DNA from 2 places in the Streptomyces sp. NPDC055506 genome. Region 1 is predicted to be linked to the other one. Evidence: riboswitches for the same ligand, from Rfam matches in the RefSeq annotation. Region 1 holds a riboswitch; the other holds the start of a gene.
The links. A riboswitch is a leader RNA that binds a small molecule or an ion and turns the genes downstream of it on or off. The one in region 1 is predicted to bind thiamine pyrophosphate.
Positions count from the first base shown of each region.

Region 2: another riboswitch for thiamine pyrophosphate. It lies ahead of ACWIF2_RS20405 (thiamine ABC transporter substrate-binding protein); the one in region 1 lies ahead of thiO (glycine oxidase ThiO).

Region 1 covers NZ_JBSHKH010000098.1:8,356-15,529, reverse strand. Annotated here, with positions in the region: gene ACWIF2_RS29380 (SCO2102 family sporulation regulator) at 1-860, opposite strand, end outside; gene metF (methylenetetrahydrofolate reductase [NAD(P)H]) at 917-1,840, opposite strand; gene thiE (thiamine phosphate synthase) at 1,945-2,601, opposite strand; gene ACWIF2_RS29365 (Rv2175c family DNA-binding protein) at 3,004-3,369, opposite strand; gene ACWIF2_RS29360 (NAD(P)/FAD-dependent oxidoreductase) at 3,460-4,701, opposite strand; gene ACWIF2_RS29355 (hypothetical protein) at 4,734-5,084, opposite strand; TPP riboswitch at 5,137-5,248, shown strand; gene thiO (glycine oxidase ThiO) at 5,246-6,415, shown strand; gene thiS (sulfur carrier protein ThiS) at 6,412-6,612, shown strand; gene ACWIF2_RS29340 (thiazole synthase) at 6,615-7,174, shown strand, end outside.
Region 2 covers NZ_JBSHKH010000050.1:23,167-30,340, forward strand. Annotated here, with positions in the region: gene tsf (translation elongation factor Ts) at 1-210, shown strand, start outside; gene pyrH (UMP kinase) at 395-1,153, shown strand; gene frr (ribosome recycling factor) at 1,322-1,879, shown strand; gene ACWIF2_RS20390 (phosphatidate cytidylyltransferase) at 2,062-3,024, shown strand; gene ACWIF2_RS20395 (SRPBCC family protein) at 3,264-3,713, shown strand; gene rlmN (23S rRNA (adenine(2503)-C(2))-methyltransferase RlmN) at 3,783-4,889, shown strand; TPP riboswitch at 4,914-5,020, shown strand; gene ACWIF2_RS20405 (thiamine ABC transporter substrate-binding protein) at 5,144-6,181, shown strand; gene ACWIF2_RS20410 (ABC transporter permease) at 6,157-7,174, shown strand, end outside.

The DNA.
Region 1 (7,174 bases):
GGCAGCTCCTGCCCGTACTCGTCGGTGCGCTGCTGCGGGACCCACACACCGCCGGGCGGGGACTCGCCTCCGTAGGTGCCGGCGTACTGGTCCTGACCGTAGCCCTGCTGCTGGCCGTAGTACTGCTGGTCGCCGTAGCCGGTGTCGTACGAGGTCCCGCCGTAGGCGGAATTGCCGACGTACGGGTCGGAGTAGGCGGCGTACTGCTGCTGGCCCGTGGCGTCGTAGCCCTGCTGCTGGCCGTAGCCCGAGTAGTCGTAGGCGTAGGACTGGTCGGTGCCCTGGGCCGTGGCGGCGTACTGGTCGTGCGGCGGGCCCTGCTGGTAGCCGGTGTCGCCGTAGACGCCGTAGGAGCCGGTGTCGTCCGGGATGGGCTGCGGCTCGTACACGGCGGTGGTCTCGGCGGCCGTCGGCTGGACCGGGCGGGCGGGGGTGAAGACGTCGTCGCGGTCGTAGTCGTCGCTCTGGCCGTAGGAGGCGGCGTCGTGACGGTAGTCGCCGCCCTCGTCGCCGTAGCCGCCGCCCGCCGTCTCCAGGCCGGAGACCTCGAGGGTCGGCTCCTGGCGGCCCCGCTCACCGCGGCCGCGCTTGCTGCCGCCCAGCATCGGGGCGTTCATCGCCCAGCCGGCCGCGAAGCCGCTGCGGAACGACAGGGTGACGTAGGTCTGCCCGACCGCGAAGGCGGCCGCGCCCAGTCCGATCACGACGACCGACGGGATCAGGACACCGACGACGACGCCGAGGAAGCCGGCGAAGGCCAGCAGCCGCCAGCGCAGCCGCGCCTTGTACTGCAACAGCACCTCGCCCAGCAGCCACAGCGCGACGACGCCGAACGCGATGTAGAGGACCGCCCAGCCCATGTTCGCCCCTCTCCCAGTGGCCGCTACGCAGTGTGTCGTATACCGGTGCGAACGGTCTAGGCCTGCGATGGGTGGTGCAGGCCCAGGTTCTCGTAGATTTCCAGGGTCGCCGTGGAGTTGTTGAGCGTGATGAAGTGCAAGCCGGGCACTCCCTCGGCGAGCAGCCGAGCACAGAACTCCGTGGCGAATTCGATCCCAATGGAGCGTACAGCGGCCGGATCGTCTTTTGCTGTGAGGATCCGCTCTTTCAGGGCGGCCGGGAACACGGCGTTGGTGAGGGAGGGGATCCGCGCCAGCGACTTCACACTGGCGATCGGCATGATCTCGGGGATGATCGGGGTGTCACAGCCCGCTGCCGCGACCCGGTCGCGCAGCCGCAGGTAGTCCTCCGGCTGGAAGAACATCTGCGTGATCGCGTAGTCCGCGCCCGCGCGGCACTTGTCCACGAAGTGGCGGACGTCGGCGTCCCAGTCGCTGGAACGCGGGTGCATCGCGGGGAAGGCGGCGACGCCCACGCAGAAGTCGCCGGACGCCTTGATCAGCTCGACCAGTTCGGCAGCGTAGGCGAGCCCGCGCGGGTGCGGCACCCAGTCGCCCATCGGGTCGCCGGGCGGGTCGCCGCGCAGGGCGAGCATGTTGCGGATCCCGGCGTCGGCGTACTGGCCGATGATGTTGCGCAGGTCGGCGACCGAGTGGTCGACGGCCGTGAGGTGCGCGATCGGGGTGAGGGTGGTGTCGGAGGCGATCGCCTCGGTCGCCTTGACCGTGCCCGCGCGGGTGGAACCGCCCGCGCCGTAGGTCACGGAGACGAAGTCGGGCGCCACCGCCTCGACCCGGCGCAGGGCGTTCCACAGGTTCCGCTCGCCCTTCGGGGTCTTGGGCGCGTAGAACTCGAACGAGTACGTCGTCTTGCCTGTCGCGAGCATGTCTCGGACGGTGCGTGCGTGGTCCGACCTGATGGATGCGGTGCCGAGGGCCATACCGGCAGGTTAGCCAGGGGCGGTCGGTCACCCAACCGGGCATCGATATTTGCCCGATTTGTGTACTTGCTGTCCACCCCTTGGACATCCGTCCGACCGTCGGACTACTTCTCCCGCAGCCTCTTCGCGAACTCGGTGGCCGCCGCTCCCGGGTCGTCGGCCTCGGTGATCGCCCGTACGACGACGGCGCGCCGGGCGCCCGCCTCCAGGATCTGGTCGAGGTTGCCGAGGTCGATGCCGCCGATGGCGAACCAGGGGCGGTCGGTGCCGAGGGCGGCGGTGTACCGGACCAGGTCCAGGCCGGGGGCGTGGCGGCCGGGCTTGGTGGGGGTGGGCCAGCACGGGCCGGTGCAGAAGTAGTCCACGCCGTCCTGGGCGGCGGCCGCGGCGGCCTCGGTCTCGGCGTGCGTGGAGCGGCCGATCAGGACGTCGTCGCCGAGGATCGCGCGGGCCGACGGGACCGGGAGGTCGCCCTGGCCGAGGTGCAGCACGTCGGAGCCGGCGGCGTGGGCGACGTCGGCGCGGTCGTTCACCGCGAGGAGCTTGCCGTGCCGGGCGCAGGCGTCGGCGAATACCGCCAGGTGCTCCAGCTCCTCGCCCGCCTCCATGCCCTTGTCCCGCAACTGCACGATGTCGACCCCGCCGGCCAGCACGGCATCGAGGAACTCCTCGAGATCGCCCTGCCGCTTGCGGGCGTCGGTGCAGAGGTAGACCCGGGCGTCGGCGAGCTGGGCCCGTGCGGTGGTGGCGGTGTCGGGCATGCGTGACCCCCTGGGTGTCGGTGGCGTGCGGGTGCGGACACCCGTGCCGGTGGCGGTGGCGTACGGGCGCGAGTCGCACCCGGACCGGTGGCACCCAGGTGCGAGACGCACCCGGGCCGGTGGCGTAACGGCCCGAGTCGCACCCGGGCCTGTGGTGAACGGGCGCGAGTCGCACCCGAGCCGGTGGCATAAGGGCGCGAGAGGCACCCGGGCCTGTGGAATTGCCGGGCACCCAGGGCGCCCGTGCCGGTGTCGGCGCCGGGCGGGCGGTGGCCCACGCCCCGAGCGGGCGCGAGCCACCCCCGGACCGTGGCCCCACGGGCCCCGGCCCTCACACCGGGCAGATCTTCGGGTCCGGCCCCGCTCGCACGGCACCGGACGGTTTGTTCGGTCGAGGTCGGGTCAGACCGCGAGCGCCTGGGCGCGGCGCTTCACCTCCGTGCCGCGATTCTCACTCAGTGCCTGCGCCGGGGTGCCGGGCAGGCTCGGGTCGGGGGTGAAGAGCCACTCCAGCATCTCCTCGTCCGTGAAGCCGTCGTCCCGCAGGAGCGTCAGGGTCCCGGACAGGCCCTTGACGACCTTCTCCCCGTCGATGAAGGCGGCGGGGACGTGCAGCGCGCGGTTCTCACCTCGGCGTACGGCGATGAGCTGGCCGTCCTTGACCAGCTGCCGCACACGCGTCACCTCGACACCGAACTGTTCGGCGATGTCGGGGAGGGTGAGCCAGGCGGGGACGAGAGCATCGATCTTTGCGTCAATCTCGGTCACGGAAACCAGCCTGCCATCCGCCACTGACAGTCGGAAGTCAGCCCGGCCCACCTGGGCGGACAACAGGCCCCCCGACAGCGCCCCGGACAGCTACGCCGTCGCCGCCTTCAGCGGCCTCGCCGGGTCCTCCAGCAGTACCGGATTCATGGCGGCGCCCGACTCGATCAGGCGACGCCCCTGCGCCAGGTCCCGGGGCCGGCCCACCGCCAGCAGGGCGACCAGCCGGTCCCCGCGGAGCCAGCAGACCGTCCAGGCCGGCCCGGCCGGGTCGCCCCGCCACAGGGTCGTGTCGGCGCCGGCGTGGTGTCCGGCGTACTGCACGAACCGCCCGAACTGCTCGGACCAGAAGTACGGCACCGGGTCGTACACCGCCGGGGTCTCCCCCGAGGCCCGGCCGACGATGTTCAGGGCCACCGTGCGCGGCCCCTGGAGTGCGTTGTCCCAGTGGTGCACCAGGAGGCGCTCGCCGTACCGCCCCGAGGGGAAGGATGCGCAGTCGCCGACGGCGTACACGTCCGGCGCCGAGGTCCGCAGGTGCTGGTCGGAGATGATCTCGCCCTGAGGACCGAGCTCCACTCCGGAACCGGCCAGCCACGCCGTGGCGGGGCGGGCGCCGATGCCGACCACGACCGCGCCCGCGGGCAGCCGGGTGCCATCGTCGAGGAGCACCGCCCCGGGCTCGACGCGCGCCACGCGCGCGTGGGTGCGCAGCACCGCGCCCGCGTCGGCGTACCAGCCGGCCATCGGGGCCGCGACCTCGGCGGGCAGTGCCCCGGCGAGCGGCCGTTCGGCGGCCTCCACGACGGTCACCGCGCAGCCGGCCTCGCGCGCGGCGGTGGCGAACTCGGCGCCGATCCAGCCCGCGCCGACGACCACGATGTCGTGCTTGCGGGCCAGCACGGGCCGCAGCCGCTCGGCGTCGTCCAGGGTGCGCAGCAGATGCACGCCCGGCACGCCCTCCGCGCCGGGCAGCCGGACCGGTTCGGCGCCGGTCGCGACGACGAGGGCGTCGTACGGCACAGGCCCGTCCTCGGTGTCCAGCTCGTGGTCGCCGGGGCGCAGGCCCAGCACCTCGCAGCCGAGTCGCAGCTCGATGCCGAGGGCCTCGAAGTCGAGGTCGAAGGCGGAGCCCTCGGCCTTGCCCAGCAGGACGGCCTTGGACAACGGGGGCCGGTCGTAGGGCTGGTGGGGCTCGGCGCCGAGGAGGACCACGGTGCCGGTGAAGCCCTGCTCCCGCAGGGCGACCGCGGTCTGCACACCGGCCATGCCCGCACCCGCCACGACCACGCGCCGCGGCGCGGACGGACCTGCTTCCTGCGTCTGCTCGCTCACCTGATCACCATAGACACCTGACGTTTTGTCAGTCAGTGCTCATGCGCAGTGACCTGCTCCACAACGCTCGTCCCGCTGCCCTGCTGCGACTCCCACTCCCACGTCTCCTCCAGCCGCACCCGCCCGCCGGGCAGCTCCACGACCGTCGACACACAGTGCCCCGAGGAGGTGGTTCCGTCCTGCTTGAGCTGTACGTACCGGAAGTCCAGCCGGTCACCTTCCCGGGTACCCACGAGGTGGCCGCGTACGACGTCGCCGCCGGTGTACTCGGCCCAGATCTCGCCGTCCTTCTCGTGGTACGTGAACCGGGTGCGGGTCCCCACCTGGCCAGGCGCCTGGTCGGCGACCGGGGCGAGGAGAAGACCATCGAGGGATCGGGCCATGCGCTGAGGCTCCCTTACTGCGGCATACGGCATCGGGCTAGGGTGGCCAACGTAGAGCACTCGCGGGAGCCCGGACGCACCGGGCTGAGAGGGAGGCTGGCGGCCTCCGACCGTACGAACCTGATCCGGGTCATGCCGGCGAAGGGAGGGGCTGGACGCCCATGTCGCGTACGCGAACGTCAGACGTCCTCGTCATCGGGGGCGGCATCATCGGCCTGGTCACCGCGTGGCGGGCCGCACAACGCGGGCTCGCCACGGCCGTGGTGGACCCCGAGCCGGGCGGCGGGGCAGCACAGGTGGCGGCCGGCATGCTGGCCGCCGTCACGGAACTGCACTACGGCGAGCAGACCCTGCTCGGCCTGAACCTCGCCTCCGCCCGGCGCTATCCGGACTTCGCCGCCGAGCTCACCGACCTCACGGACCACGACCTCGGCTACCGCCGCTGCGGCACGCTCGCCGTCGCCCTGGACGCCGACGACCGGGCGCATCTGCGCGAACTCCACGCCCTGCAGCAGCAGTCCGGCCTGGAGTCGCAGTGGCTGTCGGGGCGGGAGTGCCGTCGCCTGGAGCCGATGCTCGCGCCGGGCGTGCGCGGCGGGCTGCGGGTCGACGGCGACCACCAGATCGACCCGCGGCGGCTGTCGGGGGCGCTGGCGACGGCGTGCGAGCGGGCGGGGGTGGTCTTCCACCGGGCGTGGGCGGAGCGCCTCACCGTCGTACGGGACCGGGCAGCGGGCGTCGTCACGGCCGACGGGACCGCCCTGGACGCCGGGCAGGTGGTGCTGGCCGGGGGCAGCCTCAGCGGGCGGCTCGCGGGCGTCCCCGAGGATGTGCTGCCTCCCGTGCGGCCGGTGAAGGGGCAGGTCGTACGGCTGACCATGCCGGGGCGGCACGGCCCCTTCCTGAGCCGGACCGTGCGCGCGGTCGTGCGCGGCAGCCATGTCTATCTGGTGCCGCGCGAGAGCGGCGAGCTGGTCATCGGGGCGACCAGCGAGGAAACGGGCTGGGACACCACCGTGACCGCGGGCGGCGTGTACGAGCTGCTGCGCGACGCGCACGAGCTGGTACCCGGCATCACCGAGCTGCCGTTCACGGAGACCCGGGCAGGACTGCGGCCCGGCTCCCCCGACAACGCGCCGCTGCTCGGCCCGACCGGGCTCGAGAGTCTGCTGCTGGCCACCGGGCACTACCGCAACGGTGTCCTGCTCACCCCGGTGACCGGCGACGCCATGGCGCACGCCCTGACGGCGGGCGAACTCCCCGAGGAGGCCCGTCCCTTCACCCCGAAGCGCTTCAGTACCGCCACCGCACTCACGGAGCAGCCCGTATGAACATCTCGGTCAACGGGGAGCCCCGGGACGTCCGGCCCGGCACGGCTCTCGACGCCGTCGTGAGGTCGCTCACCGCCTCACCCTCCGGAGTGGCCGCCGCCCTCAACGAAACCGTCGTCCCGCGCGCGCAGTGGCCGGCCACGTCCCTCGCCGAGGGAGACCGCGTGGAAGTCCTCACCGCCGTCCAAGGAGGCTGACCATGGCCGACGATCCGTTTGTCCTCGGTGGTACGTCCTTCACGTCCCGCCTGATCATGGGTACGGGCGGGGCTCCCAGCCTCGACGTGCTGGAGCGTTCCCTGGTCGCCTCGGGGACGGAGCTGACGACGGTCGCGATGCGCCGGGTGAACCCCTCGGTGCACGGTTCCGTGCTCTCCGTCCTGGACCGGCTCGGCATCCGGGTGCTGCCCAACACGGCGGGCTGCTTCACCGCCGGAGAGGCCGTCCTCACAGCCCGTCTCGCGCGCGAGGCCCTCGGCACGGACCTGGTCAAGCTGGAGGTCATCGCCGACGAGCGCACGCTGCTGCCGGACCCGATCGAGACGCTGGAGGCGGCCGAGACGCTGGTCGACGACGGGTTCACGGTGCTGCCGTACACCAATGACGACCCCGTGCTGGCGCGGAAGCTGGAGGACGCCGGCTGTGCGGCGATCATGCCGCTCGGCTCGCCGATCGGCTCCGGGCTCGGCATCCGCAACCCGCACAACTTCCAGCTGATCACCGAGCACGCGCGTGTGCCGGTGATCCTGGACGCCGGCGC
Region 2 (7,174 bases), on a different contig from region 1:
CGCCGCGTCGCCGAGGAGACCACCCGCGCCGAGGGCAAGCCCGAGGCCGCCCTGCCGAAGATCGTCGAGGGTCGCCTCAACGGCTTCTTCAAGGACGCCACGCTGCTCGGCCAGCCCTACGCGCTGGACAACAAGAAGTCCGTCCAGAAGGTCCTGGACGAGGCCGGTGTCACCCTGAAGCGCTTCTCGCGCATCAAGGTCGGCATCTGAGTCCGTACCGCGATCGACGCCCGACCCCGATAAGGTCGGCAGCAGTCGTCCGTGTACGCCGTCACATGGGTGGCGGACGACAGCAGATCTGACAAGGAGGCCATTGCCGTATGGGATGCGAAACACGCCCCACCGGCAATGGCCTTCTTGGTATGTGCAACACGTGAAAGAGGCGGAATCCCCCATGACCACCAAGCCCCAGAAGAGCGACGACGGCAAAGTGCGCGGCCGGTTTCTGCTGAAGCTGTCCGGAGAGGCCTTCTCCGGTGGCGGGGGCCTGGGCGTCGACCCCGACGTGGTGCACAAGATCGCCCGCGAGATCGCGGCCGTCGTGCGTGACGGCGCGCAGGTCGCGGTCGTCATCGGCGGCGGCAACTTCTTCCGCGGTGCCGAACTCCAGCAGCGCGGCATGGACCGGGCCCGCTCCGACTACATGGGCATGCTCGGCACCGTCATGAACTGCCTGGCCCTCCAGGACTTCCTGGAGAAGGTGGGCGTGGACTGCCGTGTGCAGACCGCGATCACCATGGGGCAGGTCGCCGAGCCGTACATCCCGCTGCGCGCCGTACGGCACCTGGAGAAGGGCCGCGTGGTGATCTTCGGCGCCGGTATGGGCATGCCGTACTTCTCCACCGACACCACCGCCGCACAGCGCGCCCTGGAGATCGACGCCGAGGCACTGCTGATGGGCAAGAACGGCGTGGACGGGGTCTACGACTCCGACCCGAAGACCAACCCGGACGCGGTCAAGTTCGACCACCTCGGCTACGGCGAGGTCATCACGCGCGACCTGAAGGTCGCCGACGCCACGGCCGTCACGCTGTGCCGCGACAACAAGCTCCCGATCGTGGTCTTCGAGCTGCTGGCGGAGGGCAACATCGGGCGCGCCGTCAAGGGTGAGAAGATCGGCACGCTCGTCGGGGACGCGGCCGGCCGGGACTGAGGACCGGCCCGCACCACCCCGTCCGGGGGACGGACGGGACGGAGCCGGGCCGGGGGATGGACAATGTCCTGCCGGTCGGGAACCGTGCAGGAAGAAGACGCGACGCAGCCGGCCGCCGCCCCACATGGAACCGCAGCCGGGCCTACTCAAGACACGCAGGAGCAAGTGGTGATCGAAGAGACCCTCCTCGAGGCCGAGGAGAAGATGGAGAAGGCCGTCGTGGTCGCCAAGGAGGACTTCGCCGCGATCCGCACCGGCCGTGCGCACCCGGCGATGTTCAACAAGATCGTGGCCGACTACTACGGCGCGCCGACGCCGATCAACCAGCTGGCTTCGTTCTCCGTGCCGGAGCCGCGCATGGCGGTAGTGACCCCGTTCGACAAGACGGCCCTGCGCAACATCGAGCAGGCGATCCGCGACTCCGACCTGGGCGTCAACCCGAGCAACGACGGCAACATCATCCGAGTGGTGTTCCCCGAGCTGACCGAGGAGCGCCGCCGCGAGTACATCAAGGTCGCCAAGGGCAAGGGCGAGGACGCGAAGATCTCGATTCGCTCCGTGCGCCGCAAGGCCAAGGAAGCCATCGACAAGCTGATCAAGGACGGCGAGGTCGGCGAGGACGAGGGCCGCCGTGCGGAGAAGGAGCTCGATGACACCACCGCGAAGTACGTCACGCAGGTGGACGAGCTCCTGAAGCACAAGGAAGCGGAGCTGCTCGAGGTCTGATGAACGACTCTTCCTGGGGGGCGCCGCCACAGGCCGGGTACTGGGGTCCCACCGACCAAGGGCATGGCCACGGGCACGTCCAGAGCCCGGGCCATGTCCAGAGTCCTGGCCATGGGCACGTCCAGGGAGCCGCTCCGGCGGGTCCCGCATACGATGCGTATGAAGCGCCTCAGACTCGCCCCATGCCCATCGTGCCTGACGTAGCCGACCACGGCGAAAACCAGGATGACGGCCGGAGGGCTGCTCGGCTGAGCGGCCCCCCGGTCCGAAACGAGACGAATCCGGAACCCATGCCCGACGCCTCGCAGCCGGCACCCAAGCCGCCGAAGAAGAGCGCGGGCCGCGACCTGAGTGCCGCGATAGGAGTCGGGGTCGGCCTCGGCACGGTGATCGTCGCGTCGCTGTTCGTCGTCAAGGCCGTGTTCGTCGGCGTCGTCGCGGTCGCCGTCGTGGTGGGCCTGTGGGAGCTGACCAAGCGGCTGGACGAGCGCAAAGGCATCCGGGCGCCGCTCGTTCCGCTCGCGCTCGGCGGTGCCGCGATGGTCGTCTCCGGGTACGTCCGAGGCGCCGAGGGCGCCTGGGTCGCCATGGCGCTCACCGCGCTGGCCGTGCTCGTCTGGCGCATGACGGAACCGCCCGAGGGCTACCTCAGGGACGTCACGGCGGGCGTCTTCGCGGCGTTCTACGTGCCGTTCCTGGCGACGTTCGTCGCGATGATGCTGACCGCGGACGACGGGCCGCAGCGGGTGCTCACCTTCCTGCTGCTCACCGTCGTCAGCGACACCGGTGCCTACGCCGTCGGCTGGCGCTTCGGCCGGACCAAGCTCGCCCCGCGCATCAGCCCCGGCAAGACCCGCGAGGGCCTGCTCGGCGCGGTCTCCTTCGCCATGGTCGCGGGGGCGCTGTGCATGCAGTTCCTCATCGAGGACGGTGCCTGGTGGCAAGGCCTGGTGCTCGGCCTCGCGGTCGCGGTCACCGCCACGCTCGGCGACCTCGGCGAGTCCATGATCAAGCGGGACCTCGGCATCAAGGACATGGGCACGCTGCTGCCCGGTCACGGCGGCATCATGGACCGTTTGGACTCGCTGCTGCCGACGGCTCCGGTGGTGTGGCTGTTGTTCGTGCTTTTTGTTGGATCCGGCTGAAGTCAGGTCACGGCGCCGCGCCGCGGTAGCGGCACATGGATACAGCATGGACCGTTTGGACTCGCTGCTGCCGACGGCTCCGGTGGTGTGGCTGCTGCTCGTACTCTTCGTCGGATCCGGCTGAGCGGACCCGATCCAGCGAGCTCCCGTCCTTGTGGGCGGGAGCTCGCTGTCGTTCCGGGAGGCACCGGAGGGTCCTGAGTGGGACGATTCAGGTGTAGGTCGCAAAGGGGGACATCATGTCCATCATTCGACAGAGCATCGATGTCGACCGGCGTCCCGAGGACGTCTACGACTACGTCATGGACACCCCGCGCATGCCGGAGTGGCAACTGAGCGCCGTGTCCGCGGAACGCCTCGACGAGGGGCCCTTCGGCATCGGCTCCCGGGTCCGGGTCACCCGGCACATCGGTCGCCGTGTGATGCCGATGACCATGGAGGTCACGGAGTACGACCCACCGCACAGCTGGGGCATGCGCGGTGTCGACGGACCCGTCCGGCCGCGGGTGCACGGCGAGGTCGAGTCGTTCGACGAGGGGCAGCGCTCCCACGTGACGATCGACGTCGACATCGAGGGCCACGGCGTCGGCAAGGTCCTGGTACCGCTCGTCGTCCGCCCCCAGGTCCGCAAGGAACTCCCGCGCAACGAGCAGCTCCTCAAGAACCGGCTGGAACACACGGGCGACTAGAACGCCTCTCTCCGGGTGCCGCGGGCGGGGCACGGGCCACCGCTGACGATCTGCGACACTGGGTGGGCCATGCCTAAGCCCGGAGAACTCACTTTCGTCGCCCCCCGCGGAGCCAAGAAGCCGCCGCGGCATCTCGCCGACCTCACTCCTGCCGAGCGCAAGGAGGCCGTTGCGGCTGTCGGGGAGAAGCCGTTTCGTGCCAAGCAGCTCTCGCAGCACTACTTCGCGCGGTACGCGCACGAGCCGGAGCAGTGGACCGATATTCCGGCCGGTGCCCGGGGGAAGCTGCGGGAGGCGTTGCTGCCCGAGCTGATGAGCGTCGTGCGGCATCTGTCGACCGACCAGGGCACCACGCGCAAGACGCTGTGGCGGCTGTTCGACGGGACGCTCGTCGAGTCCGTGCTGATGCGTTATCCGGACCGGGTGACCATGTGCATCAGCTCGCAGGCGGGCTGCGGGATGAACTGCCCGTTCTGTGCGACCGGGCAGGCGGGTCTGGACCGGAATCTGTCCACCGCCGAGATCGTGCACCAGATCGTCGACGGCATGCGGGCGCTGCGGGACGGCGAGGTTCCCGGCGGTCCGGCGCGGCTCAGCAACATCGTGTTCATGGGCATGGGTGAGCCGCTCGCGAACTACAACCGGGTCATCGGGTCCATCCGGCGGCTCACCGACCCCGAGCCCGACGGGGTGGGGCTCTCGCAGCGCGGGATCACCGTCTCGACGGTCGGTCTCGTGCCGGCGATCCACCGGTTCGCCGACGAGGGCTTCAAGTGCCGGCTCGCCATCTCGCTGCACGCGCCCGACGACGAGCTGCGCGACACCCTCGTCCCCGTGAACACGCGGTGGAAGGTCCGGGAGGTCCTGGACGCCGGGTTCGAGTACAGCGCCAAGTCCGGGCGGCGGCTGTCCATCGAGTACGCGCTGATCCGGGACATCAACGACCAGGCCTGGCGTGGTGACCGGCTCGGGCGGCTGCTCAAGGGCAAGCCCGTGCATGTCAATCTCATTCCGCTGAACCCGACGCCGGGGTCGAAGTGGACCGCCTCGCGGCCCGAGGACGAGAAGGCGTTCGTGGAGGCCATCGCCGCCCATGGTGTGCCGGTGACGATCCGGGACACCCGTGGACAGGAGATCGACGGGGCGTGTGGTCAGCTCGCGGCCACCGAACGGTAGTCTGACCGTCGTACATACACCTTCATATTCCGACAGGGGAGCGCCACAGCGCTGAGAGTGCGGCACACGGCCGCAGACCCTCCGAACCTGGCCCAGGTCATTCTGGGTAGGGAGATCGGTCATCACTCGAGCTGTTGCGCCCTGCCCGGGACCCCTGAGTTCCCGGGCGGGGCCGCGTCTTCTCCTGGTCATCCAGGAGGAATCCAGTGGGCATCAAGAGAAAGCGGCTGACGGCTGTGGTCGTCGGGCTCGGGATGGCCGGCGCGCTCGCCGCGTGCGGGTCGTCCGGCGGCGACGAGGGGTCCGGCGACTCCAAGACCGTGACCCTCGTCAGCCACGACTCGTGGGCCGCGTCCAAGGGCGTCATCGCCGCCTTCGAGAAGCAGTCCGGCTACAAGGTCAACGTCCTGGAGGACGGCGACGCCGGGCAAGCCGTGAACAAGGCGATCCTGACCAAGGACAACCCGCAGGGCGACGTCTTCTTCGGCGTCGACAACACCCTGCTGTCACGGGCCCTCGACAACGGGCTGTTCCAGCCGTACGAGGCGAAGGGCTCCGAGCAGATCAAGGCCGAGTACCGGGCCGACCAGGACAAGCACCGGGTCACGCCCGTCGACACCGGCGACATCTGCGTCAACTACGACAAGAAGTACTTCGCCGACCACGAGCTGGAGCCGCCGAAGAGCTTCGACGACCTGGTCAAGCCCCAGTACAAGAACCTGCTCGTGACCGAGAACGCCTCCGCTTCCTCGCCCGGGCTCGGCTTCCTGCTCGGCACCGCCGCCAAGTACGGCGACGGGGGCTGGGAGGGCTACTGGAAGAAGCTCAAGGCCAACGGCGTGAAGGTCGTCGACGGCTGGGAGCAGGCCTACAACGAGGAGTTCTCCGGCTCGGCCGGAGGCAAGAAGGCCAAGGGCGACCGGCCGCTCGTCGTGTCGTACGCCTCCTCGCCGCCCGTCGAGGTCGTCTACGCCGACCCCAAGCCCAGCGAGGCGCCGACCGGGGTCGCGCAGGGCACCTGCTTCCGGCAGGTCGAGTACGCCGGGCTGCTGAGCAACGCGAAGAACAGCGAGGGGGGCAAGGCGTTCCTCGACTTCCTGGTCTCCCAGCGGTTCCAGGAGGACATGCCGCTCAACATGTTCGTGTATCCGGTGCGCGAGGGCGCCCAGGTGCCGCCGGAGTTCGTGAAGTTCGGGCCGCAGGCCGAGGATCCCGAGACCATGGACCCGGCGAAGATCGCCGACAACCGTGATCAGTGGGTCAAGTCGTGGACCTCACTCGTACTGAAGTAAGCCGGGCAGCCGTCCGCGAGGACCGGCGCGGGAGCGCGGCGCGGCTCGGGCTCATGGCCCTGCCCGTCGCGTTCTTCGCCGCCTTCTTCGCCTATCCCGTCGCCGCGATCGTCGCGCGCGGCCTGAAGGTCGACGGGGCCTGGCGGTTCGGGCGGATCGGGGAGGTGCTGGCGCAGTCCGACGTCCGGCACGTCCTGTGGTTCACCACCTGGCAGGCGCTCGTCTCCACCGCGCTCACCCTGCTGATCGCGCTCCCCGGCGCGTACGTCTTCGCGCGCTTCCACTTCCGGGGCAAGCAGGTGCTGCGGGCGGCCGTGACCGTCCCGTTCGTGCTGCCCACGGTCGTCGTCGGTACGGCGTTCCTGGCGCTGGTCGGGCGGGGCGGGCTGCTCGACGAGCTGTGGGGCGTACGGCTCGACACCACCGTGTGGGCGATCCTGCTCGCGCACGTCTTCTTCAACTACGCGGTCGTCGTACGGACCGTCGGCGGGCTCTGGGCACAGCTCGACCCGCGGCAGGAGGAGGCCGCGCGGATGCTCGGGGCGTCCCCGCTGAAGGCCTGGCGGCAGGTGACGCTCCCCGCCCTCGCCCCGGCCGTGGCCGCCGCCGCGCTCATGGTCTTCCTGTTCACCTTCACCTCCTTCGGTGTCGTCCAGATCCTCGGCGGGCCCACCTTCTCGACCCTGGAGGTGGAGATCTACCGGCAGACGTCGGAGATCTTCGACCTGTCCACGGCGGCCGTGCTGACGCTGATTCAGTTCGTCGCCGTGGGCGCCGTCCTCGCCCTGCACGCCTGGACCGTACGGCGGCGGGAGACCGCGCTGCGGCTGGTGGACGCGTCGGTGACCGCGCGCCGGCCGCGCGGCGCCGGGCAGTGGGCGCTGCTGGGCGGGGTGCTGCTGACGATCGTCGTGCTGCTTGTGCTGCCGCTCGCCGTGCTGGTCCAGCGGTCCCTGGACGCGCCCCGCTTCGGCTACTACCGCGCGCTGACCA